Regions from separate parts of the Shewanella zhangzhouensis genome, predicted to be linked through region 2. Evidence: predicted binding sites of a transcription regulator. Region 2 holds the regulator's gene; each other region holds the start of a gene.

Evidence for each region. The regulator sigma-54, encoded in region 2, starts transcription at its own class of promoters, with help from an activator protein. The targets are predictions, from matches to a motif close to GTTGGCACGNNNNTNGNNT.
Region 1: a site for sigma-54 is predicted at 2,674-2,692, ahead of K0H63_RS04140 (GSCFA domain-containing protein). Genes of this name have one in related genera too.
Region 3: a site for sigma-54 is predicted at 3,192-3,210, ahead of K0H63_RS12940 (FlgO family outer membrane protein). Genes of this name have one in related genera too.
Region 4: a site for sigma-54 is predicted at 2,460-2,478, ahead of K0H63_RS06130 (DUF3192 domain-containing protein). Genes of this name have one in related genera too.

The regions. Positions count from the first base shown of each region.
Region 1 is NZ_CP080414.1:962,731-970,621, reverse strand. Features, by position in the region: gene K0H63_RS04145 (SulP family inorganic anion transporter) at 1-578, shown strand, start outside; gene K0H63_RS04140 (GSCFA domain-containing protein) at 871-2,586, opposite strand; gene dbpA (ATP-dependent RNA helicase DbpA) at 3,024-4,427, shown strand; gene hflX (GTPase HflX) at 4,552-5,883, opposite strand; gene K0H63_RS04125 (catalase family peroxidase) at 6,221-7,219, shown strand; gene K0H63_RS04120 (DUF2999 family protein) at 7,378-7,641, shown strand; gene K0H63_RS04115 (GGDEF domain-containing response regulator) at 7,718-7,891, opposite strand, start outside.
Region 2 is NZ_CP080414.1:3,834,750-3,842,640, forward strand. Features, by position in the region: gene K0H63_RS16895 (calcium/sodium antiporter) at 1-193, shown strand, start outside; gene K0H63_RS16900 (KpsF/GutQ family sugar-phosphate isomerase) at 237-1,214, shown strand; gene kdsC (3-deoxy-manno-octulosonate-8-phosphatase KdsC) at 1,211-1,762, shown strand; gene lptC (LPS export ABC transporter periplasmic protein LptC) at 1,759-2,316, shown strand; gene lptA (lipopolysaccharide transport periplasmic protein LptA) at 2,303-2,857, shown strand; gene lptB (LPS export ABC transporter ATP-binding protein) at 2,854-3,585, shown strand; gene K0H63_RS16925 (RNA polymerase factor sigma-54) at 3,697-5,178, shown strand; gene hpf (ribosome hibernation promoting factor) at 5,209-5,496, shown strand; gene ptsN (PTS IIA-like nitrogen regulatory protein PtsN) at 5,499-5,942, shown strand; gene rapZ (RNase adapter RapZ) at 5,939-6,790, shown strand; gene K0H63_RS16945 (HPr family phosphocarrier protein) at 6,777-7,052, shown strand; gene mgtE (magnesium transporter) at 7,123-7,891, shown strand, end outside.
Region 3 is NZ_CP080414.1:2,949,063-2,956,953, forward strand. Features, by position in the region: gene flgA (flagellar basal body P-ring formation chaperone FlgA) at 102-809, shown strand; gene flgM (flagellar biosynthesis anti-sigma factor FlgM) at 884-1,219, shown strand; gene K0H63_RS12930 (flagellar protein FlgN) at 1,328-1,762, shown strand; gene K0H63_RS12935 (LPP20 family lipoprotein) at 1,891-2,346, opposite strand; gene K0H63_RS12940 (FlgO family outer membrane protein) at 2,343-2,975, opposite strand; gene K0H63_RS12945 (flagellar assembly protein FlgT) at 3,262-4,437, shown strand; tRNA gene K0H63_RS12950 (tRNA-Arg) at 4,492-4,567, shown strand; gene K0H63_RS12955 (methyl-accepting chemotaxis protein) at 5,092-6,756, opposite strand.
Region 4 is NZ_CP080414.1:1,417,582-1,425,472, forward strand. Features, by position in the region: gene queF (NADPH-dependent 7-cyano-7-deazaguanine reductase QueF) at 1-502, opposite strand, end outside; gene syd (SecY-interacting protein) at 562-1,209, shown strand; gene K0H63_RS06120 (Zn-ribbon-containing protein) at 1,310-2,083, opposite strand; gene K0H63_RS06125 (hypothetical protein) at 2,083-2,391, opposite strand; gene K0H63_RS06130 (DUF3192 domain-containing protein) at 2,536-2,892, shown strand; gene K0H63_RS06135 (DUF2789 domain-containing protein) at 2,894-3,124, opposite strand; gene K0H63_RS06140 (GNAT family N-acetyltransferase) at 3,259-3,900, shown strand; gene K0H63_RS06145 (Mpo1-like protein) at 3,890-4,204, shown strand; gene K0H63_RS06150 (DUF3301 domain-containing protein) at 6,037-6,426, opposite strand; gene K0H63_RS06155 (DUF3549 family protein) at 6,423-7,436, opposite strand; gene K0H63_RS06160 (YqcC family protein) at 7,501-7,875, shown strand; gene truC (tRNA pseudouridine(65) synthase TruC) at 7,865-7,891, shown strand, end outside.

The DNA.
Region 1 (7,891 bases), 1.6 Mb from region 2:
TGGTGCTCACCGTGTTTGTGGATTTGATTGTGGCCGTGGGTGTGGGCATGTTTATCGCCAACCTTATCACCATCGACCGCCTGTCACAGTTGCAGGAGCGCAACATCAACGCCATCAACGACTCGGGTGAAGCCTCCGACATGCGCCCCAACGAAAAGCGCATGTTGGATGCCATCAACGAGAAGTCCAATACCCTGCTTTTGAGCCTGAGCGGCCCTATGATTTTCGGCGTTGCCAAGACTCTGCAGCGCGAATCCATTGCTGTGAAATCTGCCGAGACCCTGGTGCTGGATTTATGCCGGGTGCCCTACATGGACTCCACCACCGGCCTTGCCATCGAAAACGTACTGCTGGACGCCAAGGACTGTGGCTGCAATGTGTATCTGGTGGTGCCGCGCAAATACAGCTGGGAAGCCAACTTCATCGACCACCACAGCGATCTGCCCATTTTCCACAGCCGTGCCGATGCGCTTTCAAGCCTCGCCGCCTCGCTGGGCATTGAAGTGGACGAACTTAACGCCAAGGCCGCCAGCGGTGCGGCAGTGGGCAAGACGACATCCGGCAGTGCCTCACTCTGAGGCACTGCCATTCGCTGCGGTAGTTGATGGATGCCCCGATACTCACTAAGCCGGGCAGGATTTACTACGTCAGTATTCGCCAAGCGAAGGATGTTCAACTTCGATACTGCGGTGTCGGTGGCACTTGGGATGCCATGTGCCCCTCTCTATGGAAAGCCGAAACGAAGGAGCGGCCTTGCCCGCCGCCCTATCCGCGCCTCACATCACGACCTTTCAAAAGGCCTATCCCCTGTTTAAATTAATAAAAACCATATTAAACAACAGTGCCTATTATTGAAAATCACCAGATACGTCAGGCTTTCAGCAAAGGCAATAATTTCCCGGCGAGCCAATCGTAATAAGAGTCCCCACCATGGAAGTAATCCGGACTACCATCGGAATAAACCAAAGTTGAAGCGTAAGGCATTGGATCGCTTATCTCTTCATTAAAAATACGTGCCGCATGAAAGAACTCAACACCCATCTGCTGCCACACATATTCCATCGCATCCATGTAGGCCATCATTAAGGGTGCCACTCCCTTGGACTCGTCAAAGCACTGCCAGAATGGGGTATCTGAAATCACCAGTATCCTATGTCCCTGTTCCTTTAGGCGAAACACTATAGTCATTTGGTCTCGCATTTTTGCATCGAAAAACTCCACATAGTCTTCCATTCCAATCTGATTCAACCTGTCTGGGCGCTCAGCTTTCATCCACTGCACAAACGTGGACACAGTCTGATGGGTTTGCAGCCCAATATTGGTCAATACCCAGGACTCCGACTGACGTTGAGCCTTACATAAGCTGTCGAGGTTGTTAACTATGGGCTGCCATAGGCGCCGGGATTCTGCGCTTTCTAATGGCACCATGATGTCCGCATCTCTGGTCAAGGTGAATTTATGCTGAGCGAATCCGGAACCATTCATCACCATGCCACCACAACAGGACTGACCAAGCCGCTCAAAAGACTTGGCCAACTTGCCAAAATGGCTATCACCTATGAGGGTCAGCAGTGTGCCCAGATCACTAGATGTGTCCTTCTTAATGGCATCCAGCATTTCATCATCGCATGCCGCTTCAATGTGGCTTGCTTCTGGTGTTTGTTTACCATTTAAGGATTCAGCCCAATGCCGCATCACATAGCCAACGCCTTTCTCAGATACAGTGCGCCGATTTTCCAGATAGCGAAAGTCTTCCGGTAAGGGGGTGGTGATAAGTTCAAACGAGGGGAAGTAGCTAACATCATCCCGCCCTTGGCAAAATTCCCCCGCAACAGCCCGCAGGACCGATTTGGAATAGCCGTTGGCCACCAACACGTGGTCATCAGTGGCTGTGGCCGTCAAAGGGACAGGTGATACCGTCAGCACAAAACGTATGTCGGGGTTTACAGCTTTGATTTGCTGGAAAAGCTCACTAAGATCAGAAAATATTTCCTGATAATTAAATACCTTAAGCTGATATTTTTCAGGATCATACTCACCAAACCTCACCCCGGGGCAACTTGGATAGCTAATGCCGTTGCAATCGATCCAGGCCTCAATCAGTCCAAGGGTAAAAATAAAAGATTCACTTTGTGCCAACTGAGCTCGGGTTTCCTCCATCGCCAACGTCCTGAACGCCAGTAACTCATCCAGTGATTGATAGCCCGTTTCGGCAGCTCTTGGTAATAACAAATCATAGTAGCGGCTGGACTGTGCCTCAAAGTGCACGCTGTGCTGCGATAATTCTTCATCGGAACAAACAAACCACTGCAGCAAAGAGCGGGGGGTGTAAATATTGCCAAACGCAAAGCTCGATACTTCATCGAGGTTTAGCTGGCTTCTGTTATAAGAATAATTATTTTGCGTCAACCAGTTACCTATATGCTGAGCAAAACAGGAACCTGCCGATGAAATCCGATGGTGAGGTTCAATGTTGAACTTTGGCGTGAGCATGTTGAAGTTTTCAAGCCCCGTACGAATGTTGGCAACAGCGGTTCGCCAGAAAATCTCATCACGGGAAGAATCATAGGGTAGTGCAAGTGCCATGGTCTAAACCTCCTTGTCAGAGTTCAGCAATTCCAGTCGTTGGCCCCATTGCCAAAAGTTTGGCCATGGGGCATATGTCCTGAAACAATGCACAAATCAAGCCAATAAGCGAAAGTTACAGCTCTAATCCCTCACGCAAGGCAAGCCTTTCCCTTACTGGCAGAGCGAGCGGCATTGAGCCGCATTAAGAGCCACATTGAAAAAGATGTGCTTAAGCACTCTGCCCACACCTGCTTTACCCCGCTATTCAGTCTTGAGGCAAATGTGGCGCTTTGTTGCTACAATAGCCACGCTTTGGGGTTGGGTAAGGAAGGGGTTGGCACAGAGATGTCACCCAAACAATTCACACTCAGCCCCACTCCGATAGCGATAACCAGTACAGAACGCCATTTCAGTGACCCGGCAAACGCCCGGTTAGCCACCACAGGATACTTTCCTTGAGCAATTCAGATACCCAGCCTTCACTGGCTTTTTCCACCCTTAAGCTTAAAACCGAACTGCTTGAGAACCTGTCCTCCATGGGTTACCACGAGATGACGCCCATTCAGGCCCAGAGTTTGCCGGCCATTCTGGCGGGTGAGGATGTGATTGGTCAGGGCAAAACCGGCTCAGGCAAAACCGCTGCCTTTGGTCTGGGTTTACTGAACAAGCTGGATGTGAAGCGTTTTCGCATTCAAACCCTGGTGCTGTGCCCTACCCGTGAGCTGGCCGATCAGGTGGCCCAGGAGATCCGCACCCTCGCCCGTGGCATCCACAACGTCAAAGTGCTTACCCTTTGCGGCGGTGTGCCCATGGGGCCACAGGTGGGCTCGCTGGAACATGGCGCCCACATCATTGTGGGGACGCCGGGGCGGATTGTTGATCACCTGGAGCGCGATCGCCTCGATTTGAGCAATCTCAATATGTTGGTGCTCGATGAAGCCGACCGCATGCTGGAAATGGGCTTTCAGCCGCAGCTGGATGCGATTATTGCCAGAAGCCCGAGGGAGCGCCAGACCCTGCTGTTCAGCGCCACCTTCCCCGAACAGATTCAAACCATTGCCCAGCAGGTGATGTATAACCCCGTGATGGTGAAAGTGGCCACCACCCACGAGAAGAGCACCATTGCCCAGCACTTCTTCCATCTGGAAGACGATGCTGCCCGCATGCAGGCGCTGCAATTGTTGCTGATTGAGCACAAACCCGAGAGCGCCGTGGTGTTCTGTAACACCAAGCGTGAAACCCAGAAGGTGGCCGATGATCTTACGGCCGCAGGTTTCAGCGTACTGGCGCTCCATGGCGACCTTGAGCAGCGCGACAGGGACGAAACCCTGCTGCAATTTGCCAACAAGAGCGCCTGCGTGTTGGTCGCCACCGACGTGGCCGCCCGCGGTTTGGATATCGATGCCCTCGATGCGGTATTCAACTACCACGTGGCCCACGACACAGAGGTGCACATTCACCGTATTGGCCGCACCGGCCGTGCGGGCAGCAAGGGCGCCGCCTTTACCTTCTTTAATGACAAAGACGGCTACAAGATAGCGTTGTTAGAAGAGTATCTGGAGCGCGACATTCAAAGCGAGCCGCTGCCCTCAGCAAGCCTCCTTGGCAGCATGCCCAAGGCGCCAGCCATGATCACCTTGCAAATCGACGGCGGTAAAAAAGATAAGCTGCGCCCCGGCGATATCCTGGGTGCCCTGACCGGCCAAAACGGCATCGAAGGCGGCCAGGTGGGCAAAATTCTGGTGACAGACTACCGCGCCTATGTGGCGGTTGACCGCAAGGTGGCAAAGAAGGCCCTGGGTAAAATCACCTCCGGCCGTATTAAAGGCAAGTCGTACCGCGCCTGGCTGATGAAGTAAGCCAGGTTTGCAAATAGAAAAAGGGCAGCACAGGCTGCCCTTTTTGTTTTTCCGGAGTGTTTAGCTGTAGGTAACCTTTTCAGCGGTCTGTATCACCTGGCATTTCCTATTGCAGTGACAGAGATTAGCAGCCAGTCAGCAAGCGCTTGTTGAGTCTGTCCAGATCCATACTGCGGCCACGTACCGTGATGCGCATGCCCGACTCATGGTACTGCTCATCGATGACCTGCATCCTGCCATGAACGTCGCCCATCAGAGCGCTGGCAGCGTAGGGAATGTTAAAGCAGGCACTGAGCATCTGATTGGTGATGGCATCGAGTATGGCCTGATGTACCCGTGACACATCCTCTGGAGCCAAGGCACTGATTTGAAGCGCATCGGGGAATTCCTGCGCCAGTGCCGAGCGCACATCTTCGCAGAGGCAATCTACCTTGTTTAAAAGCAGCAGCCTGTCTTTTCCACCCAGATTGATTTGTGCCAGCACCGAGCGCACCACCGCAAGCTGGCTGCGAAAATCGACATCACTGGCGTCCACCACATAGAGCAGCAAACTGGCGTCTTTGGCCTCTTCCAGGGTGGAGTGAAACGCAGGCACCAGGTCATGGGGCAGCTTATTGATAAAACCCACAGTGTCTGAAATCAAAATTCGCGGCTGGGTCTGGGGAGCGAGTGCCCTTACCGTGGTATCCAGGGTGGCGAAGAGTTTGTTTTCCACCAGAACCTCGGAGCCTGTGAGCGCGCGCATCAGGGAGGACTTACCGGCGTTGGTGTAACCCACCAGAGCTGCCGTTGGCGTATCGGCACGACTGCTTTTTTGCTCCTGCATTACCTCCTGCACCTTTTTCAGGTCACGCCTCAGCTCCGCCTGCTTGTCACGGATAGCGCGGCGTTCAAGCTCGATGGCGCTCTCCCCCACGCTGCGGCCGCCGGTGCGCTGTCTATCACCGCCATGCTCACGGCGTACTCTGGGAGTTAAATAATTGAGCCGTGCCAGCTCTACCTGCAAGCGCGCGGTTTTACTGCTGGCATGGCGACTGAAAATCTCAATGATAATGCCTGTGCGGTCAAACACCTCAACCCCAAGGGCATCCTCAAGGTTTCTGAGCTGCATTGGGCTTAAATCGCAGTCGAACACCACCACATTGGCATGCTGACGCTGACTGCCCGCCAAAAAGGCCTCCAGCCCGGCTTCATCTATGTTGGCGAGGGAATCGTCTGCTTCGTCCAAGGCGCCTGTCATGCGGGCCAGCTGCTCCAGCTTGCCCGTGCCAAGCACCGACAGGCGCTTGGTGGACTGCTGCCTTTGGGTTTCTGTTCCGTGTACGGCAAAGCCAAGGGTGCTCACCAGTCGGGCCAACTCCGCAAGGGAGCTTTCCACGTCTTTGGCACCTATGTTGGGGGTATGGATGGAGATGAGCAGCGCACGGGTGGCGGCTTGTTCCTGGATTGGGGGCATAGTGGCTCACTGCGAGGGCAGACCTGATTCAGGCGGAAGACTCCACAGCCAATACCTGGGCTGTGATGCCGACGTTATACGAGAGATACGCCCAAGAATCCAGCATCAGGGCCCAGGATAAAAAAATATCTTTTTGTCAGGCTCAGAACACTTAAATGGCCGGTTTTTTGCCGGCTCATAAGGCCTGTAAAAGGGCAGCCTGTGCAAAAAACGAGGCTTTGCCGGGAAGGCCAAACGTTCGCTTTTTCCCTGCGGCTGAAAGATTTTTACCGGCCGCCGTGTCTATTGATGCATCAGCGAACCCCTTCTCTAATCATCAAATGGAGTTGCCATGAACATGGTCAAACACGCATCCCTCGCCAAGGTCTGCTTTATCACCAGCCTCAGCCTGATTTCATCCGCCAGTCTGGCCAGCGAAAAAAGCATTGCCGAGTTGGTGGACGCCGTGAATGGCACCCTGGATGATGCCAGCCGAGAGGCGGGCAAACAGGTCAAACTCAGGAACCACGCCAAAGGCTTTTGTACCTCCGGCAGTTTTATCCCTGCACCTGAATTGCAGCAGCAACTGGATATTCCGTTTTTCAATCAGGGACCGATTAAGGTCACAGCACGGTTTTCCTTAGGCGGCACCAATGCGAACTTATCCGACAAAACCCCGGGGCGCTTTATGTCGCTTAAAATCGACGGTGAAAAAGAAAGCCTTAACTTTGTTACCACCAATGTGCCCATCTTCTTTGCCAGTAATCTGGATGACTTTTACAGCTTCCAAACCAAAATCAAGGAAGGGCCGCAAGGCAAGCAATGGCTTAAGGACAATAAGCCCGATGCCAAACGCTTTCTCGATTACGTGGCGCAGCTGCCACCGAGCCCCAGCTTCGCGAGCAGCCGCTACTTTGGTGTAAACAGCTTTTATTTTCGTCAGTCTCAATCTGACAAGACAGCAGAGCCCATTGCCGGGAAGTGGATTTTTGAGCCGCTGGCAGGCACTGCGGGCCTGAGTAAAGATGAGCTTGCCAGGATGGATGACAATTTCCTCAAAGCCGAGTTGCTGACACGCATAGCAGCACAAGCTGCCGAATGGGAGCTCTACATTCAGCTGGCCGAAGAAGGCGATATCATCAACGATCCCACCGTCAGTTGGCCTGATTCCCGCCCCCGCATATTGGCAGGCAAACTGGTGATTGATGGAATAAGGGACAGTGCCCCTGAGGTTAGCCAGTGCGGTGACGGCATCTTTAATCCTGTGCTGTTACCAAAGGGCATTACCCCTTCTGCCGACCCGATACTCAATGCCCGCACACCGGCGTACATTGAGTCCTTTATTCGCCGCAGATAAGCCTTCCCCAGCGAAATGCCCGGCCAGAATCAAGGCCGGGCGGCATGCCATCCATGCGCTTACACTGCTCTTCACCTACGGTGCAGGCATCAACTTCTGCAACCAAGTCTGCTAGAATCAGCCCATCTTGATGTTTGACCGATGTTGAAGGAAACGCGATGAACCCCATTATTGCGCTGCTTAAAGAGCACAATGTGAGTGATGAGCAGGTAAAAAGCCTGTTCCAGACCCTGACCGAAAACCCGCTGATGGCCATGGGTGTGCTGGGTCAGCTTGGTATTGCCCCGGAAAAACTCCAGGGCCTGATGATGCTGGTGATGCAGAATCCCGGGCTGATTAAAGAAGCCGTGGAAGAGCTGGGGCTGGATTTTGCCAAAGTTGAGGCTGCCAAGGCCCGGTTTGATGAGAGTCAGACTCAATAAGCGCCTGCTTCGCCCAGATAAGGGCCCTTAACGTAAAACAAACGGCAGAATCCAATTCTGCCGTTTTTATTGGTGTTCAGGGGATATTGACGTCAATGCAGGCTCGGTTTCGTCCCTGACTTTTGGCGCGGTACAGGCGTTTATCGGCCTCGCCTATCAGGGCCTCTGCGCTTTGGTAGTCGGCAAGCCAAATCATGCCCCCCATACTCACAGTCAAAATGCCGGTTGCCGATGTCGGGTGGCTGATAGC
Region 2 (7,891 bases):
CGGCATCATCGCCCCAGGCGTAGTCGATGCCCAGGCCGTCAGCCGCGACCTTTACATGGTAATAGCCACAAGCATAGCGTTGGCGCTCTTTGTGCTTTTAAGCGGCAAAGACCGCGAACTCAAACGCTGGCACGGCGGTTTATTCCTGGTGATATTTATCGGTTATCAGTACGTGCTGTTCCAGGCACACTGACCCTGATCTGTCGGTTTAAACCGGCACAGACAGAGAGACAGATATGGTAGACAGAAAGCAACTGCGCCAATGGGGCAGCAAGGTTATCGACATCGAAAAAGCAGCACTGGACAACCTGTACCAGTTTGTCGACAGTGATGCCTTCGCCGACGCCTGCGAGCTTATCCTGCGCTGCACCGGCAAGGTTATCGTGATGGGCATGGGCAAATCCGGCCACATTGGCAACAAGATTTCCGCCACCCTGGCCAGTACCGGCACCCCGGCGTTTTTTGTGCATCCGGGGGAAGCAAGCCACGGCGATTTGGGCGTGCTCAGCGACAACGACATAGTGCTGGCCATCTCCAACTCCGGTGAGTCCAGTGAAATACTCACCCTGATGCCCGTGATTAAACGCCGTGGTATTCCTATCATCTCCATGACAGGCAAGCCTGAGTCCACCATGGCCAAGCATTCGCTTTTGCACCTGTGTATCAAGGTGCCGGAAGAAGCCTGCCCCCTGGGGCTGGCACCGACATCATCCACCACGGCGACCCTGGTGATGGGGGATGCCCTGGCAGTTGCACTGCTGCAGGCCAAAGGTTTCACCAAGGACGATTTTGCCATGTCACATCCCGGTGGCGCTCTGGGCCGCAAGTTGCTGCTGCATGTCAGTGATGTCATGCATAAAGGGGACGAGCTGCCACTGGTGCATGACGATATTTGCATTACCGATGCCCTGTATGAAATCTCCAAGAAAGGCCTGGGGATGACGGCGATAGTGAATGCTTCAGGTGCCCTGGAAGGCATCTTTACCGACGGTGACCTGCGCCGGGTGATTGATGCGCAGATTAACCTGCGTCAAACCAGTATTGCCGATGTGATGACCCGCAATTGCATCACCATTGGTGAGCACATGCTGGCTGCCGAAGCTCTTAAACTCATGGATGAAAAAAATATCAACGGCCTGATTGTGATTGACACCCAGCGACGCCCAATCGGCGCGCTCAACATGCTGGACATGGTTAAAGCAGGGGTTATCTGATGCACCAAGGACTCTACGGCCCCATTGATGATGCCATCTGGAACAAGGCCAAAGGTATCAAGCTGCTCATTTGTGACGTAGATGGGGTCTTCTCCGATGGCCGCATTTACCTTGGCAATCAGGGGGAAGAGCTGAAGGCATTTCATACCCGTGACGGCTATGGCGTTAAAGCCCTCCAGGGTGCGGGTATCGCGGTGGCTGTGATCACCGGGCGCAAATCCCAGATTGTGGAACACCGCATGACGGCCCTCGGGGTCGCCCATATCTATCAGGGCGTTGATAACAAGTTCGTGCCTTATGAAGAGTTACTTGGCCTCTATGGCGTCAATGGGGCCGAAGTGGCATACATTGGTGATGACATGGTGGATTTACCTGTGATGAAAGCAGTGGGACTCGGGGTTTGTGTCGCCGATGGTCATCCCTTTGTTCGCCAACACGCCGACATGGTCACTACGCTACCCGGTGGGCATGGAGCCCTCAGAGAACTCGCCGATCTCTTGCTGATTAGCCAGGATAAGTTCGATTCGGCCCACGGGATGAGCGTATGAATCGGGTCACACTCGCCATCATTTTGCTGTTCGGCACCGCGCTGACGCTCTACTGGCAGGTGCAAAGCAAAAAGGCCAGTCAACCTCAGCTCACAGACAGTGTGCAAAAGCCTGATTACGTGGCAACCGACCTTCGCAGTATCAGTTACAACGCCGAGGGCAAGTTGGAAAGCCGCGTCAGCGCCTCCTACATGGAACACTTCGATGGTGATGCGCAAACTCTGTTTACTCAGCCTGTTTACACCCTGTTTCCCGAAGATGGCCAGGGTGAATGGCGTCTCACCGCCAAAACCGGCAGACTGGACAAGGCCAGCGATAAGGTCATGCTCGAAGAAGAAGTACTGATTGAGGCCCTGACCATAGACGAGCCGCTGCAGCAGCTCAATACCAGTTACCTGGAGTTGGATCTCAAGACGATGATCCTCACCTCCGACAAAGAAATTATTATCAGCGGCAATAACTTCCACTTGAGCGGCCATGGCCTCTATGCTGATCTCAATGCCAAAGAAGTTAAGCTCTTAAGCAAGATTAAGGGAACCTATGAACCTAAATAAGTCGCTCATTCTGGTGCTGCTTTGCACCTGCAGCGCTGTGGCTTTGGCCAACACCAAGTTTGATTTGAGCCAGGAAGTAAAAATTGCCGCGGCCAACAGTTATGCCGATCTGAAAAACAAGCGCATCGTTTATGAAGGCCCGGTTACCCTGACCCAGGGCAGCCTGATGCTCAAGGCTGATGAACTGAGCTCGTTCACCGACGAGAAAAGCGGCAGACGTATTCTGCTTGCCAAGGGTAACCCAGCCACCTACAGCCAGCAGGTGGAAGATGGCCGTACCGTGCATGCCAGTGCCACCGAAATCAGCTACAACATCGACAGTCGCGTTATGAGCCTCAAAGGCAATGCCAAGGTCGAGCAGGATGGCAGCCAGGTCAGCGCCGACTCCATCGTTTACGATATCGAAAAGCAGCAGCTCACTTCCCAAAGCAGCGGTAAAAAAGACGACCGGGTTATCACCATCATCAAGCCCGAAAATTACCAGCAGGAGCTGCAGGATAAGGGCACTACTGAGCAACCTCAGCAAGAGAAGCAGCAATGACCCAACTGACCCTGAAGGCCAGTAATCTCGCCAAGAGTTACAAAAACCGCCAGGTTGTCAAAAACGTCAGCCTCACCGTAAATACCGGCCAGGTTGTCGGCTTGCTGGGCCCCAATGGGGCCGGTAAAACCACCACTTTTTACATGGTGGTAGGCCTGGTACAGAGCGACAAGGGCAGCATACACATCAACGATGATGACCTGACGCTGGATCCCATGCACCTGCGCGCACGCAAAGGCATTGGCTACCTGCCACAGGAAGCCAGCATCTTCCGCAAGCTGTCGGTGCGCGATAACATCATGGCTGTGCTGCAGATGCGCAAAGAGCTGAACGCCGATGAGCGTGAAGAGTCGCTGGAGCAGCTGCTGGAAGAGTTCCACATCACCCACATCCGTGACAATCTGGGCATGTCACTGTCAGGGGGTGAACGTCGCCGGGTCGAGATTGCCCGGGCACTTGCCGCCAACCCCAGATTTATCCTGCTGGATGAGCCCTTCGCCGGGGTCGACCCGATTTCCGTTATCGATATCAAAAAGATTATCGAGCAACTCAAGAATCGTGGCCTCGGAGTGCTTATCACCGACCACAATGTGAGGGAAACCCTCGATGTGTGCGAAAAAGCCTATATCGTCAGCCATGGCGATTTGATTGCCGAAGGCACCCCTGCCGAAATCCTCGACAATCAGCAGGTGCGTGCAGTGTACTTGGGTGAGCAATTCAGGCTATAGTTAATTAACAAAGCCCCCTTCTCATATCCGGATAATCAGGGTGGTAAATCACCGGATAACCTGATAGAAAAGCTTTCTACCTGAATAATTTAGTGAAGGATTCGCAGTACAATGAAAGCGTCGCTCCAGCTAAAACTGGGACAACAACTCACAATGACGCCACAGTTGCAGCAGGCCATTCGTCTGCTTCAACTCTCTTCGCTTGAACTGCAACAGGAAATTCAGCAAGCCCTCGACGCCAACCCCCTGTTGGAGCTGGACGACGAACTGGGCAGCGATCAGTTTGATGCCGACGGCGGCGATAAAGAATTTGACGACCAGTTCAGCCAGGAGTCCGTCTCAAACGACACCAGTGACAGTGCTTCGCTGGAAACTTCAGACGCTATCAGTCAGCAGTCCATGCCGGACGAGCTGCCAATGGATACCACCTGGGATGAAGTCTTTACGGCCGCCCCCGTTTCCGGTCCCGGGATCCGTGGCGAAGATGATATGCCGTTTCAGGGCGAAACCAGTGAAGGCCTGTACGAACATCTCGAGTGGCAAAAAAATCTCACCCCTTTTTCCGATACCGATCTGGCCATTGCCACTGCCATCATAGATGCCATTGACGAAAAGGGTTACTTAACCCAAAGTCTTGAAGAAATTCTCGAGGCCGTGGGCGATGAAGAAGTCGAGCTTGACGAAGTTGAGGCCGTGCTCAAACGCATTCAACACTTCGACCCCATCGGGGTAGCTGCCCGTGATTTGGCAGAGTGCCTGCTCATTCAACTTGGTCAGTTCCCGGCGGATACCCCCCATCTGGACAACGCCAAGCTGCTTATCCGTGACCATTTGGATCTGATTGCCAACCGCGACTTCCGTACCCTGATGCGTAAAACCCGCCTCAAGGAAGAAGAACTCAGGGATGCAATCATCCTCATTCAGGGGCTGAACCCCCGTCCCGGTGAGTCTGTGACCAGCACCAAGGATGAGTATGTCATTCCGGATGTCTCGGTCAGTAAAAAAAATGGCCGTTGGGTTGTAGAGCTTAATCCCGATTGTATGCCTAAACTGAGTGTGAACCAGCAATATGCCGCCATGGCACGCACCAGTCGCAACCAGGCTGACAGCCAGTTTATCCGCGGGCATTTGCAAGAGGCCAAGTGGTTTATCAAGAGCCTGGAAAGCCGCAACGACACCTTGCTGAAAGTCGCCAATTGCATAGTGCAGTTCCAGCAGGGCTTTTTTGAGTATGGTGAAGAGGCCATGAAACCCATGGTGCTCAACGATATCGCCGAAGCGGTAGAGATGCACGAATCCACCATCTCACGGGTCACCACTCAAAAGTACATGCATACCCCAAGGGGTATCTTTGAACTCAAGTATTTTTTCTCCAGCCACGTCGGGACCGAAGATGGCGGAGAATGCTCATCTACTGCCATCCGCGCCTTTATCAAGAAACTGGTGGCGGCAGAAAATCAGAAGAAACCATTGAGCGACAGCAAAATGGCGGAACTTCTGGCAGAACAAGGAATCAACGTTGCTAGACGCACCATCGCCAAATACCGAGAAGCGATGCTGATCCCACCGTCGAACCAACGTAAGAGTTTATAACCCACCCAAGGTCTTTGGAGGAAAGTGTCTATGCAAATCAATCTGACTGGGCATCATATCGAAATCACTGATTCACTGCGTAACTACGTAGAGAGCAAGTTCTCCAAGCTTGAACGCCATTTCGAACAGATCAATAATGTCCACGTTGTTCTCAATGTTCAGAAATTGCAGCAAATCGCAGAAGCCAAGCTTCACCTCAACGGTGGCGAGGTATTCGCCACTTCAGAACATGAAGACATGTACGCCGCCATTGACGCCCTAATTGATAAATTGGACCGTCAGGTTATTAAACACAAAGAGAAACTGACCAAACATTAACGATGGAACTAAGTACCATCCTGGCGCCGGAGTGCACTAGCTGTGCCACTCCGGGCAGCAAGAAAAAGGTGCTGGAGCTGATTAGCGATCTCGCTGCTGCCCAGAATCCCTCCCTCTCGTCTCAAGAGATATTCGAAAGCCTGCTGGCCCGTGAAAAAATGGGCAGCACCGGTATTGGCAATGGTATTGCCATTCCCCATGGCCGCATTGGCACTATCGATAAGCCTTTAGCTGTGCTTATCAAGTGTGAAGAAGCCATAGGTTATGACGCCATTGATAAGCAGCCGGTGGACATTCTGTTTGCCTTGCTGGTGCCATCGGACCAGTGTCAGCAACATCTCAGCACCCTGGCCGCCATGGCCGAAAAGCTGAATGACAAGCAGATCCTCAAACAGCTGCGCAAGAGCCACGATGAAAAGGAACTTTACCAGGTAATCATCGGATGAAACTCGTTATAGTCTCCGGGCGCTCTGGCTCCGGAAAGTCGGTAGCCCTCAGGGTCCTGGAAGACTTGGGCTACTACTGCGTCGATAATTTGCCATTGCAGCTGATTGGGCCCTTGCTTGCCCAGCTCAAGGGCAATAACGACAAGGTCGCCATCAGCATCGATATCCGCAATATGCCGGAGCAGGAAAAGGCCCTCGAAAAAGAGCTGGCAAGGCTCCCGGAAGGCGTAGAGCTCACCAGCTTTTTCCTCAACTCCAGCGACAAGGTACTGCTGAAACGCTACAGCGAAACCCGCCGTTTGCACCCCCTGTCCCGCAGCAAGGTCTCTTTGCAGGAAGCCATCAAGCTCGAAGGCAAAATGTTGGCCCCTATCTCCAACATGGTCGACCATTTCATGGACACCTCCAATCTGAATGTTTATGAACTGGCTGATGCTGTCAGGCAGATACTGCTTGGACGCACCGACAAAGAGCTGGTGATTATCTTTGAATCTTTCGGCTTCAAGCATGGTATGCCCACAGAAGCAGACTTTATGTTTGATGCCCGCTTCTTGCCCAATCCCCATTGGGAACCGGAGCTGAGGCCCCTCACGGGTCTGAATGAGCCGGTTAAGCTGTTTTTGGAGCGTCAGGTATTGGTCAACAAGTACATCTGGCAAATCGAAAACCTGCTGGAAACCTGGTTGCCTCACTTAGAGCGCAATAATCGCAGCTACCTCACCATTGCCATTGGCTGCACAGGTGGCCAACACCGCTCTGTGTATATTGCCGAGCAGCTTGCCAAACGCTTCGCCAACTCTCACCACAAGGTTGAGGCCCGCCACCGGGAACTGAATGCCAAAACTTGAACGTGACGTCACGATAGTCAATAAGCTGGGCCTGCACGCCCGCGCCGCCACCAAACTGGCGGTATTGGCGTCGGAATTCAAGGCCAGCGTGACTCTGGTTCAGGGCGCTAAACAGGCCTCGGCTGCCAGCGTGCTGGGTCTCCTGATGCTCGAATCCGGCATGGGCAAGACCATCCATATTATCGCCGAAGGGGAAGACGCCGAGCAGGCCATGGATGCCGTGTGTAACCTGATCAACGCCCGCTTTGACGAAGACTGCTGACCCGGCTTCGCTTCGTCCATCCCATTAAATTTGCTAATATATCCCCCAATTCATCTCTTGGGGGAAAGCGATGGCTGTGGAACTTCTGGATAACGAGCAAACTGAGCTGCTGCTGAATCAGCTCAATGAAGCCCTGGGCAGCGGTATGTTTGTGCATGTGCGCCAGATGTTGCTGAACATGGCCGCATCCGATATCGCGCTGGTGCTCGAATCCTCCCCTCCCCGTACCCGCCAGGTATTGTGGCAACTTATCGACCCTGAGCTTGCCGGTGAGGTACTCGAAGAGCTCGGCGAAGAGATAAAAGACAAGTTTATCCGCCAGATGAGTCCGGCGCGTTTAGCCCGTGCAGCCGCTGGTCTGGACACCGACGATCTGGCCTACATACTGCGTTCCCTGCCCGACAGCCTCTACAAGCAGGTGCTGCAATCCATGTCGATTCAAGACCGCAGCCGCGCCGAGCAGGCTCTCTCCTACCCGGAAGAGACCGCCGGCGGCATCATGAATACCGACACTGTGACCATACGCCCCGACGTGAATGTGGATGTGATACTGCGCTATCTGCGCCAGCTCGGCTCCCTGCCCGAGGCTACCGACATGCTCTATGTGGTAGACAGGCACGATGTTCTGCTCGGGGCGGTAAGGCTTACCGCCTTGCTCACCTGCAACCCCTCCATGCCCATACGTGAGCTTATCGATGCTGATATCGAAGGCATTCCCGCCACCATGTCGGATACCGAGGCTGCGGCCCTGTTCGAGCGCCACGACTGGGTGTCAGCGCCTGTAATAGACGCAGAAGGTAAACTGCTGGGACGTATCACCATCGACGATGTGGTGGACG
Region 3 (7,891 bases), 890 kb from region 2:
TCGTCAAACTTCTGACGGCCCGTCTAAGCGCTTGGACGAGGTACTTTGGTGCTGAATGAAAGTATAGGTGTAATCTGGCGCCACACGCTAGTCTGTTCATTATGAAAGTAAAGTTAGCACAAGTTTTGGTGATTCTGACGTTGCTACCCAAGGTATCAATCGCAGAAGAACCTCATATCCCGAGTATATCGGCCATCGCTTCGGCGGCTGAAGCCGTGGTTATTGAAAAAATTGATGCACCGGCGAACGCCAAAATCAACGTACAGGCCCAAAGCCTGGAAAGCCGGGGGAATCTGCCCCGATGTGAAGGACCTGTATCAGCAAGACTTGCCACCGACAGACCCATTTCCCGTAACAATACAGTGCGTATAAGCTGTGTCAGCCCGGATCTGGACTATCCTTGGCAGATGTACCTTTCTGTCCGCGCAGAAGTGCTTTTCCCTGTGGTGGTGGCCAAACGCCCGCTGGGTAATGGCGATTTGCTGGACGCAGAGAGCATCGAAGTCAGATATGTCGACAAAACTCTGCTGCGTGGCCAACAGTTTTCGCACTTACAGCCCCTTTATGGATCGCGGGTTAAGCGCCGTATCCCCCAGGACGCCCCCATCTTTGCCGACAACCTGTGTTTTGTATGCAAGGGAGATGCGGTAGCTATTTACGCAAAATCAGCCAGCTTTGAGATAAAAACCCAGGGCGAGGCCTTGGCCGACGGTAACGAAGGCGATAGGGTTAGGATTAGAAATATCAACTCAAACAGGGTATTAGAGGCAACTGTCATCGGCGTTGGCGAAGTGGAAGTCAAAATGTAAAATACCCTAAAGCTTTGCTGGCTGCGGCCGATATAAACCTCAAGAAACCCAAATCCGTGACACTGGAGCCCGAAATGGCCATCGAATTACCCAAAAACAATGCCGCGTCCAACCGCGTCGGCAACACCAGCAGTCCACTGACCAGTGCCCGCACTGCCCAGGCATCGGCAGCACAAACCGCTCAGCCACAGGTACCCCAAAAGGCCGACTCGGTGATGATCACCAGTCAGGCTCAGCAATTGCAAAGCGTGCAGTCAAAGCTGTCTTCTCTGCCTGAAGTTGACCAAAAGAAAGTGGCCGAAATCAAGCAAGCCATTGCTGAAGGCCGTTATAAAATTGACCCTGAAAAGCTCGCGGCCAATATCGCCAGCTTTGAAGCAGAATTACAGGAATTAGGCCGAGACGCCTGATTTCCAGCACGGATTGGGAACTATCCAAAGCCGGCCATTTGATGATGGCCGGCTTTTTGCATTCTTTAATCACTAACCCTGATGTCAATAAAACCGGGATGCAACACCATGGATCACGTTAATGAACTCAATCAATTGCTCGATGCACAACAGAGCCTGTTGGAGCAACTTCTGGCTGCTATGGCAGCTGAACGTGCAGCCCTGATTGCCCAAAATGCATCTGAGCTGATGACCATCGCAGAGCACAAGTCCTCTGCCCTGTTACGACTGAAGCAAAATGATGATGTCATGGCGGCTCATCCCGGTCACAGCCTGCTGACAAACGATAACGCCCTGGCGGCCAAGGTAGCATCGGTTCAACACACCCTTGCACGCTGTAAGCAGGAAAACGAAGCCAACGCGCAGCTTATTGAACACAGCCAGGCAAGCATTAACCGGCTGGCACAGGCGCTGCAGGTAAGTCGCAACGCCAGTTCCCTTACCTACACGGATAAGGGTAAAACATCGACCATCTCTACTCTGGGTAGCAGCATAGAAGTCTGACACGCCCGGGGTATAAGCGCTTTATTGCCACCTGCGCCTATGTCGACATAGCCTACAAAACGCCCAATAAAAAAGCCCCATTCTCAGGGGCTTTTTTACTGCGGCTGCGATTAAGGGGAGTGCCAACCTTAAAAGTAAGTCACTTCCTTTACCTTGGAGGGGCGATTCTGCTGCTGATAGATATCCCACACGCGCGCAAAATCCAGTTCCAGCTCTGTCACATAATGCTCACCAACAGGATAGGCCTTAACGACTCTGGCGCCGCGGATGACACCAGATACCGATGCTTTAATGCTGTCACTGCCCATGGCCCAGTCGTTCACGCTGGCGCCGGCACTGATTTTTTGACCGTAAACCTGCTCTGCCAGTTCTCTGTATGCCGCAAGCTTTGAGGCCTGCATGGCCATCAGCACCTTTTCGGCCTGGGTCTTCGCAGGTTGGGTTGCCAAAGGCGCATAGCCAATGGCGGTCAGCTTGGGAAAACTCGCTGGCGCCTCAGTCTCCCACTGCACATAACGGTCATCACTGCTGGCGCACCCGGCTAAAAACACCAGGGTCAAACAGGTGCTAATCCACTTTTTCATTTGTCTTCTCCAAGCAGAGTGACCCTGTCCAGCCCCGGCGCTTCATGGCGATATAACAGCCCGTCTTTGGAAACGACTTGCTGGGAGTAACCCAGGTAATCCCTGAGATCCCCCGGACGACTGAACGACTGAGATGTCGCTACCACACGGTTATTGGCTATGTCGACCAGACGGCTATTTACTGTCATGCCATCCCGCCCCAGGCTGTAAGTAGCCACCAGCACATGCTGGGTCTGGGCAGATTCACGCAGCTTTTGCCAATCACGACTCAGCAGCAAGTCCCCTTTGTCTGTGACTCTCAGGGTTTGGCTGATAGCCGTATCCACCACGTTGAAGTACCGGGCATGCAGCGCGGCCATCATGCCCTGCTGCAACTGGCGGGCAAAACTGCCACTTTGAGTCATGTCATCCACGTTTACCGGGGTTGTCACCACGATGGGATCGGTGGATGAAAGCACGTCGTTGGTCAGCAGCAGCTCATTGACTATCTGCTGTGCCAGAACATTGACTTGCTCCCGTTGTGGGTAGCCGTCTTCCCCATAGGATACACTCTGAGGAACCTTGGGCTGCCCCATCGCAGGCAACCATACAAAAGCGAGTGCCAGAGCAGTGACCATTCGCACCTTCATAGAGACAACTCCATGATTTTATATAAATTAATAAGAAAACCCATCTTCAGACTTTCCACTCCATTACACAGCTATCGGCACCTGTGGCAATTACTTTACTTTAAAACACCATAATCCCAGCGGATGCCAGGCCTGGGGCGGCACGTAACTTGCTTAGTCCGTATCATGACAGAACCATCCGGTATCCAGCATGCACCGCGGCGGCACTAAAATGGCTTGCAGGCCCTGTGCCAAAGACACCAATGGATGGAACCCTCAACCCTTTGAGATGTGGCAGGACAGGCATATGGGATTGATAAAATCCGCCCTCGTTTTCAGCGCGCTCCTTATGAGCATTCAGGCACAAGCCGACTGGGTGACCGCCCAGGGCGAGGCCGTTATCGTCAATGGTAACGTCACCAAAGCTCGCGCAGAAGCCATTGAGCAGGCCGTCAGCTATGCCAGCCTGCAAGCCGGTGTCAGCATTGAATCCTCACAGCAGATGGTCGATGGTCATCTTACCGATACCAGCACCCGTCTGATGCAACAGCTGATGACTGGGCCCGTACAGCTCATCAGTGAGCAGATTGAAAACAACCGCTTACGAGTGCAACTGCGCGTCGAATTGATGGAAGCGCCTCAAAATCAGTGTCAGAGCACCCACCTGAAAGCAGCGATACTATTGCCCGAAGCCGCCGTGAGTCACCGCAGCCAATTGGCGCAGGGTCAGATAAATAACCTTGGGGAAGCCGTATCCCGGCAGCTCGCCCGACGACTGGACAGTACCTCAGGTGCGGCCTTTGCCAACCTGCGGCCCGGCGCGCGTCTTGATGTGGACGCAAGGCAACTTGCCGCCCCCGGCTATCGTTTGCCGGGGTACCTTGCCATGGCAAGCGATAGCCAATACGTTTTGGTCCCCCAAATTACTGATGTCTCCACCGAGCCCGCGCAAAGTAGCTACTTCGGCCTGGTCACAGACGCCCCCGAGCGCCAGTTTGCCCTTACCCTCACCCTGTTCCAGGGGATCAGCGGCGAAATTATCTGGCGTGACGAGTTCACAACCTCTGCTCCCTGGGAGTTCGAACGCACGGAGCAGGTGTCCCCAACCCATGACAGGTTCTGGCGCTCAGCCTATGGCATGGCGGTAGATAAACTGCTGGTGCAGGCGGTAAAGGAACTCGACAAGGCACTGTTTTGCCGCCCTGTACTGGGGCAAATTGTTGCCAGGCAGGGGCAAACTTTGATCCTGAATCTGGGACGTCGCCATGGCATTAAGGTCGGGGATGAACTCGCCGTGGTGCTGGCAAAACACATTCCAGACAGGCTGAACGACACCCGCGCCACCGGGAACAACACCAAAACAAACATCAGCATAACCCAGGTAACTGAAGACAGTGCCCGCGCCGAGCTCTCTGGTCTGGGCAGCGTGGATAATATTCAGGTCAGCGATATTGCGATAAAAACCGGGCAGAACAAGAATTAACCAGTTAAATATCAAGACTTTTAATCAAAGACAAAATAGGTATAATCAGCGGGTCTCCCTATAGCTCAACAGGATAGAGCAGTCGCCTCCTAAGCGACCGATCGGGGTTCGAGTCCCTGTGGGGAGACCATTCACTTGTGCTTGTGAATGCTTGCACAAGTTTCAAGCTTGTCGTTCAGTTCCTCTTTTTCTGCCAATTTTTGTGTTTCTGTTGCCGCTACAGTATCTGTATTGATCGGCTGTGCCGCTTATGTGCCGCCACCGTGGCAATCTCTTGTTTCAACTGCAACTTCCGGCATCTGATGCCATTAATCCCCGCGTGGCGGCCAGAGGCCTTCGGGGAACGCTTGCGAGATGAAACTGTTCATCTCGCAGTCTGACGACACGCTTATCCCCCTGCCGTGGGTGCCGTGCATGGATGCACCAATGTCGCGATCGCATGGATACGAATGAGCGCCCCTTGGCACATCCACTTAGGTGACGCGCAGCGAGTACATCCATGTAAGCTCGACGACAGCATCCATGCTGTAGAAGTTCACTTCAGGGGATATGCTTCGGAATAGCCTTGCGGCTCAGTCAGGCATGTGAATAATCGCCAAAATGCAGTGACTAACGTTCAGCTTGGTTGGCCGCTACACTGGCTAAGCAATCAACCTATACCTTGAATACCGCAATCAACTGCTCCATCTGCCGAGAGTCTTCGGCAATCCTGTCGCTGGTGTGGCCGACGGTTTCGCTCTTGGACTGATTGTCCAGGGAGATGTCGTTGATCCGGGTGATGTTCTGATTCAACTCGGCAATCACCGCACTCTGTTCGTCGGTCGCCGTTGCTATTTGCAGATTCATATCGTTTATCTGACCTATGGCCTGCTTAATCAGCCCCAGGGCATCCATCACCTGAGCCGTTTCATCCACCGTGTTATCCGATTGCTGGCGCGCTCTTGCAACCGACGCATTGACCTTGTCGACGGCGCCACGAATGGCCTCAATGATGGCATTGATTTCCTGGGTGGACTGCTGGGTACGGCTCGCCAGCGTTCTAACTTCATCCGCTACCACGGCAAAGCCCCGCCCAGCCTCACCGGCGCGGGCAGCCTCAATGGCGGCATTGAGAGCCAATAAATTCGTCTGCTCGGCGATGCCCACAATCACATCGAGAATTTGACCGATTTCACCCGAGCTGACCTTGAGGGCCTTGGCAATCTCAGAGGTCTCTTCCAGCTCGCTCGAAAGCTGCCGGACATTACCCATGGCATGGGTGACCACCAAATTGGTACTGTCGGCCTGGGCGTCGGCATCTTTTGCCGATTGCGCCGCAAGCTGAGCATTCGCCGCCACCTCACTGGCAGTGGCCGACATTTGATTGATGGCGGCTGCCACACTCTGGGTTTCCTGTTGCATGCTGTTTGTGGCATGGGCCGCTTCGTGGGCGACATTCGACAGCGAGGCCGACAGCTGACGGCTGTGGTCGACCGAGTCGCGCACCGAGCTGACCAATGACTGGATGCGGCCAACAAAGGCATTAAAGTATACCGACACCTGTGATAACTCATCACGGCCGCGCTCTTCCAGCCGCAGCGTCAGGTTGGCTTCGCCTTCGGCAATGTTTTTAAAAGCCATAAGGGTTCGCTGCAGGGGCTCGGTCACGCTGCGACTTATCATCAGCAGCAGTGCCAGCACCGGTCCCCACACCAACAAAAATACCAGTAAGTATTGCCAGGCAAACTCCTGTTTCTGGGCCGCAATGTCATCCACATAAATACCTGTTCCCACAATCCAGTTCCACTCATTAAAGCGCTTTACCACACTCATCTTTGGACTGGGGGCATCGGCGTCGGGCTTATTCCACATGTAATTGACCAATGCAGAATCACTGTTTTGAGTGAGGCGGATCATTTCGGCAAACAGCTTTACCCCGTTGGGGTCGGCCATACCCAGCACGCTGGTATCCACCAGTTTTTTAGCGAAGGGGTGCTGGATCAGCATTCCTTGCCGGTCGATGGTGAAGTAGTACTCTTTTCCTGAGTATCTGAGGCTATCGAGGGCAGCCAATGCCTTTGTCTTGGCATCAGCTTCACTGAGCTCTCCGGACTGAGCCTTGTCCTGATAATCCTTGATGATGCTGATGGCGATATCTGTCAGCGCATTCAACCGCGCTTCTTTTTCCTGTACCAACACCGAATCCATGTTGCGTAGCGCAAACACAAACATCAGCAGGGTCGCAACCAATGACAACAGCAGCATCGCCCAAATTCGGCGTGAAATATTGTAATTTCTCAGATAGTTGCCAAGCATAAGCACCTCGGTATTCGACAACATTGTTGGGTGTTTTTAACGGGGAAAAGAGCCGCGTTGTGTCAATATGCTCTCTTTAGTACGAACACCCTCAAACGCCCTACAAACGCTAAGTCAAGACGCGGATAACCGACAAACAGTCAAAACCGGCCACTGTGCCACGGTCATGCAGACGCCCTGTTAATTTAAACTATAGTATGGGCTGAGGACTCGACTAAAAACTGCACTTTAGTCGATGGTAAGCCCACTTAAATAATGGAATTCAAAGAAAAGTATTAGCGAAAATGTGCCTGCAGCGCCAGTGAGGACAGAAAACGATAGTTATCAAAGAAAAAGAAATTTGTGATAGTAAGACAATATCGGACACGTTCCCAGCCTTGAACCGGTCTCTCATTATGGTATTGATGGGAAAGCAGGTTAATTGTCCTAGTGCATCAGGTATTCACTGAGGCCCCATATTGCCTAATGCAACGGCTACCCGCTGTGGTGTCACGCGGCAGAACAACTTTTCCATTTGTGAACCATCCCAACCGCTTTCACGGCGATTTATGCGCCTCGTAATACAGCAGCGCCAAACCACCAATGGAGGAGTTGGCGACTTTACTTCCATCCTCGCGCTGTAGAAAAACCAGACAAAAAGCTTCTGCCTTTAATCCCAAAGATCGTATTAAACTCATTATCCGCAGTCTCAGTGTTAGGTCTGTTAGACTTTGCACTGCCAACTGTTTGCAACACCGGAAATCATTCATTGACTCAGAATGCGCCAACCGCTGCCCACTCATGTAATGGGGATCACCACCCCATGATTGAGACCCGTTGGACGCAATTATCCTACCCACTCAGCTGGGGATGCCACGAAGTTCAACAGTCACTGACTTTTAGGTGTGATAGTCAGGGCAATTTCTTTAGTCTTCTAACCGTCTCACCACTCCTGAGACATCAATGGGCTTGTAAAATTGAGCAGCCTTGTTCGAGCAGTAAACTCATGAACTGAAGCCTAAACTGCGCAGTGCAGAAACAATGTTTCTGGCTATGGTCTTAAATTTGTAAGATCAAAGAACTCCCTTCGCTCGCTTTTAGGGCTATTTCTTTTATTCCATTTGTTCTTGTACGCCAGAAAAACTGAGTAAATATCTATCACCATGGGTTCTTTTATTTT
Region 4 (7,891 bases), 2.1 Mb from region 2:
CCGGATTGAAGTCGTAGTTATCGACTTCGATGTCCAGATCGTCGATACAGGTACCTGGCAGCTCTACTATCCGGGCCAGACCAAAGTGTTTGGGCTCAATCACCTTGACCTTGACCTCGCCATTGGCGCACTGGGCCAAGTCTTTTTCCAGGGTACGGCTGACATCGTCAACTGAGTCAAAGCGGGTCTGGTTGAAGCTGTTGAGGTACAGTTTAAAGGACTTGGACTCGATCAGGTTTTCGCTGTTTACATCCAGTTGAACATCCAGAATGGCCACCATGGGCTTGCCCTTGGCATTCAGCCAGGACAGCTCATAGCCGGTCCAGAGATCGGTTCCGTGAAAAGGCAACGTGCCTGTGAGGGCGATGGCATCCCGATTGAGTTTTCTGGGAACCCCTTGCAGCAGCGATGGCGCATACTCGGCCTGATACTCTGTGGTCTGACCCAGGGTCAGCCCCTCAAGCTCGGCGGCACCACTATAGGGATCGTGATTTCGTGTCATCAAACATCTTTCCGTGTCAAAATAGGGGCACATTATAACCTAGTTTGGACGGTTCTTAAGTGTCTTGTCTGGCTGCACTGACAAAATTTCACGAAATCTATAAAGCCGCCTTCGTGGAGCGATTGGGTGAACTGCCCCGTTGTTTTACCCACGGCAGGCCCTCTCCTTGCCTGGCTGACGACGCACTTGCCGTCAGCGACGAGCCCCAGCCTTGGCAGATGGTTTCAAGGCAAGAAGTCGCGGTATTCGACAACGTATCCCATGCCATGGATATCGAATTACACCGCGATATCAACGATTTTTATGGACATGTATTTGCCGGTCCGTTGCAGTTCGATTCCCCCTGGGGCGAAGGGGAGCTCATTCAAATTTGGAACGAAGACGATTTTGTGTTGTTGCAGCAAAACATACTCGGCCATCTGATGATGAAAAAGCAGCTCAAGCAGCCCCAGACCTGGTTTGTCGGCTTGATTGGCGACGTGGATGAGATGGTCTCGGTAAACAATGCCGATGGCAGTGTCTGGCGTGAGGTTGCAGGGCAGGAGCCCCATGAGCAATTGGCAGAGAGTCTCGAAGCGTTTTTGCTGCAGCTAACCCCCAGGGTAGCGCCGCCTCAGCGCCATCAGGAGTCAGCGGTTACAGTAAATTCGCATCCGGGCATTTTCGCCAGTCTCAAGCGGATGTGGCAAAACCTGACGGGCCGCTGAATAGTAAATCCGAAGCATCAAAAAGGCGCCTTCTGGCGCCTTTTTTGTTGGCCACGTTTTGTTGGTCAAGGTTGGCAGATTTACCTGATGTCTATCCGGTTTACTGATAATCCCAGGACAGATTGGAGACAATACGACAGGGCTCGCAGCGGAAATGGAACATGTCGAGCAGTGGCTCATCCAAACGCCAGTCTGTACTGCCACAGCGGGGACAGGGCCGCGCCAGCTCATCCTGTAAACTGCTGCCGCCTACTCGATACAAGTAGTAGTAGGTGGGGATTTTGGTGAGGTATTCGATGCGCCCACGGAGATCCCAGCCGCGGCGAAACAGATCGCTGCCGACATTACAAAGCTCATCCAGCGCTGCAAATTCCGCCTTGGTAGCAGAGGCCATCTGCAACTCGTCGCAGGCCTGCCACTCGGTCTGCCAGCGGATCAATTGCTTGTGATCGCCATTAAAGGTTGCCGGCAGCTTGTAGAGCGGGATTGGCAGCAGGTTATCTCCGCTGCGCACCGGTGAACACATGTGCACATAGCTGGTGTACAGCAGTTGCCACTCGGGTGTGTGAGTGGCGCTTTCATTGGCATTGATGTCCTGCCCTAAGAGTTTTTCCCTTGGAGGCAGTATCTTGGCATCAGTGAGTCCTTTTAAGGCTGCTTTGGCCCACGGGCTGTTATGGCGGTTAGCCAGACTATCCTGTGCCGGCAACATCAGGCGCGCCTTAAACTCGCCGTCGTTAAAGCTGACCGCAAACTCGCGACCGAGAATTTGTCCGTTGGCTCGCCAGGCTTCGAGCAGGTGATTGATGGCATGCTGAGCTGCACTGATGGTGGTGTCTGCAAAACACTCAAAACGCACTTCGCAAACGAACATCAGTGTTTACCCTCTTCGAGCGATTTGAGGCGCTCATTCAGGTTCTGGCATAAGGTCTCAAGCATGGCTACCCGCTGACGCAGTGCATCCAGCTCAGACGGTGCTGTTGTTCTGGGCTCTTCGCTGATGGGTGTTGCCAGTTTTGCTTTGTCGGCATGACTGAGTTGCTTGTACTGAGTCAAGCCCTTGATGATGACCGGCATAGGGACGGCCTGCGCCAGATTGGCCTTGATGAGGGCCACACTGGGCTCCAGGCCTTTCTGTTCCAAAGAACGGGCAACTGCCAGCACCTGCTCAATTTGACTCATAGTTAGTGAAATTCCTTAATAGATCCACAAGCAAAAAATTAAATCATCTATAAAACAATTGCTTATATTTTGGCTTGTTTCTTGCTGACCCTTGACCGCTATGGCTGTGAGTTTACCACAGCGGTCATCATAAGGAGAAAAGGAATGAAAGCAGTTTATTTGGGGCTAATGTTAGCCGGGAGTTTGGTGCTCGGTGGTTGCGTGGTTAATGTGGGTGACGGTGTCAGCAGTTATCAGGATTGGGAAAAAACGCAGCAGGTTAACAGAGATCATCTGACGCAGCTCAGCTTGGGGATGGATAAATCCCAGGTACTGACATTGATGGGTAAAGCGGATTTCCATGAAGCCTGGCAGGCCGATGGTAAAGAAGTGCAGGTGTTTTTTTACCGCACCCACAGATTACACGGTGATGGCAGCACCACCAAAGAAGAATGCACACCTGTGGTACTGCACGATAACCGTTTGGTTGGCTGGGGTGAAACTGCCTATCGCAAGGGCTGATCTATTTACGTAGCCGGGTGTCCAACAGGTCAATGAGTTCTGACCAGTTGGCATCCATTTCAAGCGATTCTTTTAAAAATCCGGCTTGTGCCGGCGTCCAGAAGTCGGCCTGCCAGATGGCCAGGTCGGCGCCTATTGTGTGATTATCAATGAATTGGCTGATGGCCTTATCACTGCTGTCCAGCCCCAACTGTTCAAATAAATGACTGAGATCCACGGGAGTTGTATCCATCTTAATCCTCCGGCTGACACCATGGGTTAATAATTGATTGCTCGCGTTAAAAAGGCAAACTCGATTAATAATTGCACTTTTTTTAAGGCTTGTTACATTGGTTTGTGTGTGATCTGGATCAAGGAATAACAAGAGTGGAACACCAGACTCAGGAAAGGTTTCGCGCTGTTTATCTCACCGCTGAAGATTTGAGAGTTGCCGCCTCAATTCTTTATAACGCATACCATGATGACCCGTTTTTCATGCAAACCCTTGGGTACGAAGACAAGGTATCCTACGAGCAAAAGCTCAGGGCAGCCATCCGTGAAGAGCTTAACGAGCTGTGGCAACAGGAGCAAACCCTGGTGGGTTGGTTTGATGAAGACCGTCTGATAGGCATTGCCTGCGTGGTTAGCCAACATGCGCCCTTGGGGGAAGCTAAAAATTGGCATTGGCGCCTGAAAATGTTGTTGGGTACAGGGTGGCAGTCCACCCAGATGATCTTGAAAAAAGAGGCCCAAATTTTGGAGCATCTGCCCGGTAAGGCCTGTGGCATTTTGCAGTTTATTGCGCTGGCGCCAACAGAGCAGGGTAAAGGGCACGGCCAGCAACTGCTCAAAGCAGTGCAGTCCTGGTGTGACGATCAACCTGAGTTGGATGGCATAGGGGTATTTGTCAGCCATCCATCGCATAAGCATCTTTTCCAATCCAATGGTTTTGAAAGCCTTGGTCCCATTCACTTTGATAAAGTGGAAGGTGAGTTGATGTTTTATCGCAGGCCATCCAATGAAGCCTAAGTTTCAGAGTTTCAGAGAGTTTTACCCCTATTATCTCAGTGAACACGCCCATCCGCTTTGCCGCGCCTTACACTACCTGGGATCATCCTTGGTGCTGTTACTTCTGCTTATTCTGTTAATTTCAGGTGAGTGGCAGTGGGCCTGGTTATTGCCGGTAGTGGGATATGGCTTTGCCTGGATAGGTCATTTTTTTATTGAAAAAAACCGGCCTGCGACATTTCGTCATCCCTGGTACAGCTTTCTGGGTGATTGGGTAATGCTGTGGGATTTTATTTCCGGCAAAAAACGCAACACATGTGACTGATACAGATCTCTATTGTCCGTGTGAGACATATCTCACACGCGGCGTAGGACAAAATGGCTAAATCTCTCCGACATAGACTACCCGCTTGGGGCTGCCTCCTTCAAAAACATCAAGTTACCAGATGTATAGGTGTTTTAAGCCCATCATTAAGCATCCAGTGCCTGGGTGTGACACCGTGTTCCTCCCCCGTATTTGTTAGACTTTATTTGCAGTCAGGGAATGACTCACACGCTGAATAAGGATGTTCCAATTCCATCGGTGCCAATGAAGGTGCCGCGCCCGGCAGGATGCGCAGGGTATCAGGCAGGTCAGGGACGCAGTGGCCGTAAGGACAGGCAGGATGCCTGAGTCAGGATGACAGCAGGATATTCAGGACAGGTTCAGGATGAACAGCACCGTTAAGGATTAGCGGTTAATGGAATCAGTGCTGAAAGGATCAGTAAGCAGGACGCGATAAGGATAGCGCTCAGGGATGCAGCAGGAACGGTAGCTGGAAGCGACCGGTCAAAGGATTGAGTACGAAAGTACAGGGAACATGGCCAGGATGCCAGGGATATGCTGGATGCAACGAGACGCATGGATGGTGCAGGGAGCACAACTTAGCGGGATGGCTAACAAGGTAAAAATGGGGCGCGCCTTTAAGACGCGCCCTTTTTCTTTGCGTCAGTTTTCCATTTGCCCGTTAATTGGCGCTGTCGATAGTCAGACCGCTGAGTACTGTCCGGGGGTTAAGACAAACTGACTACATGCCGTGTGAGATATTTCTCACACCTTATGTAAGATATGCGGGTTTGTGCATGGGATGAATTTCCTTATGGAAATTAAATAATGAATGAAAACATGCAAATAGATTTGATTTTGTCCTGTGACATTTTTGCGTCAGTGATCACAATCGTGTAAACCCCATCCCTAAACTCGCTGCAATCAGTAAAATTCAAATTGTCGAGGGAATGATGCTGGCAAAGGATGCCAAATCAGGACGATGACAGGAAAGTCTCCAGGAACGGAGCACCGATGCAGGATGTATCGGACAAGGAAGTAAATCACAGGATGTGCCAACAGGATGTTGGAATAGCGGCAAAGGACGCCAGAGCTCTCCAGGAAGGAAAGTTTGAGTGCCCCGGATGGCGCAAAACACGGACGGTTGAGTATGGAAACTCGTCAGGGATGAAGTCAGGACACGCTCACGGATGGAGCAGGCTCGGTCAAGGGATAACCGAGTGAGATGGAAAGTACGCAAGTACAGGGACAAGCAAAGGAAAGCCAAGGACGACGCAGGAAGCAACGCATACGCATGGATGGTGCAGGGAGCACAATAATAGCTGGATGGCTTAACAGGGAAACAGATGGGTGCGGTCCGAAAGGGCCGCACCCTTTCTTATTTTCAGCCTCTGTGTTTTGCCTGTTTAATCAGGTACGGACAGGTTGGAGACAGCTTTCCATCAACGTCTCAACTTATCCGCATCTAAGAATCTCGTCTTATCGCTCTCTTATGCTGATGTTAACCAAGCGCACTGATTCACAATACGATGAAATGGCTTACACTGGGAGAGCGGCTAAGCTAAGTGCTAGAGGCAAGTTGTGTCGCCAATTGAAGGCAAAGCTTGGTAAAGAGCAACGCTTTGTGTTGGTTAACGCGTTCTTATCCGGAATCGATTGCTTGCATCGGTGTTATGTCAGTCGCCATTCCTGGCACTAAAAATAGAGCGGGCCGGTGCCCGCTCTTCGATGCGTTATTCGATTTAACCTGCGAACGAACTCCTGACTGACATTCCGATGAGGGTTGTTTTCCCTATGGAAATAGCGGCATTCGCGCGGCTTAAGGCTTACACTCAGCGACAGCTTCCGGAACTACAATTACTTTTGCTGCCGCAGCCCCCACCCAATGAACCCCTTGCTGTAGGCGCCTGATGCCATTCAGGTTCGGGAAAAATCGGCCATTCAATTTTCTGAATCTTTTTGCCCAGCATATGAATTTGGCCCCGATATTGATTGATGCCATCGGTCGAGAACTCAAACAGATAACTTGCTTTCCAACCTATTCCGGTACTGGCTCCCAAAGTTGGTTTGGCACTGAGCTGGGCAATTGCCAGTAATTGCACGTTTTGGCGCTTTGCTTCTTTTTCGGCGAACATGCGGGCAATTTCTGCCATTTGTCTCAATTGCCAGAAAAACGCTGCAATCAAAGCAACGCCAAGGAGTAAAAGCAAGTCGGTCATCATGATTTGGTCGCCTTGAAGAGTCCGCCGATGGCCAGAGACAGGGCATCGCTGCGATTCGGGTCCCGGATAGCCATCAGCATGGACGTGCGCAGTGCCGGGATAGCCACAATATCAGCAAAGACTTGATTGAAAAAGTCTTGCGGCATCAAGGCCAGCGCTTCCAGGAAGTTTTTGCGACACACATCATCCCGCAGCGCCAACCAATTCCGTCCTGCGATGCAGATCAGCACCTCTTCGGTTAGCAGCCGCTTCTCGGTCAGGGTGGCGATGGCTTGCACAGAGGCATCAGATTGGCTGCCAAGGGCGCGCAAAAAATAGATGAGACGTGCATCCCTGTATTCTTCGAGGCCCGCCAAGAGCGCGTCTTTTACTTCATCAGATACCAGCACATGTTCGAGGCACTGACAGAGGGCTATCTGAACTTCCATAGGCGCATTGTTCAGGGCACGGGCCACTATGGTAGCATGGTCCAACTCACCGAGTCTGACACAGATGTCGGCGAGCCCCTGAAACCCCACGTTCGGCCAGGACTCTGCCGGCAGTTGGCCTGACAGATACTGAGCGGCAAATTCATACTGACTGGAGGCCGCACGTCCCAGATGACGGCGCACCAACGCATTAAATATAGCCAGTTTCTCCTGAGTGGGTTTAAAGCTGAACGGATGATTGGCCATCTTCTGCTGCTCATCTTCGCTCAGCGTTCGGGTCAAATCCTGACCAAGCGCCTCCAAAATCATTTGAATGAACTGGCTGCGCGGTGCGGGGCTCAGCAGGCCCCGCTCATCCAGCGGCAGACTGATAAACCACACAAAGTGCTGTTCGCTGGCATCCCAAAATACCAGTGCCATTTTGGCGTGCCCCTGAATGGGGTAAGGGTAGGGGGCCTGCAATGCTTCAATTTGGGCAAAGGCCATGGCGTCGATATGTTGCACCCGACGCCCGAGATCGTACACCTGAAACTGGGTCTTGGCGGTGGAAAGAAATTGACTGATGCTGGTGATTTCTGCCATCTGAAAGCGGCCTGTAAAAGAGAGTGTTCCGATGGGGCGCCATTATAGGGTTAAGTGGCGCAAGATGGTACAATTGCCCTTTTCAGCAGAGTCTTTCCCCATGTCCGCTGCCCGTTTGCCCATGTTCGACACTAAACTGATTTCACTGCTTGACGAGTTGGAACATGCGCTTAAAGCCGCGTTGCTGTGGCGGGATGAGATGCCAACAGCACAAGCCCTGGCCAGTCAGGCCCCATTCGGTTGTGACTTATTGGCGTTTGAAGAGTGGCTGCAGTTTATCTTTTTGCCACGGTTTCGCACGCTTCTGGAGACAGGACAGCCACTCCCCTCGGCGATGTCCGTATTGCCTATGGCCCAGCATGTTTGGGGCACTCACGAAGACAAAGACACCCTGTTGATTATCCTTGCAAATCTGGATGATGCCGTTAATGGAAAATGAAACAGTACAGGCCGGT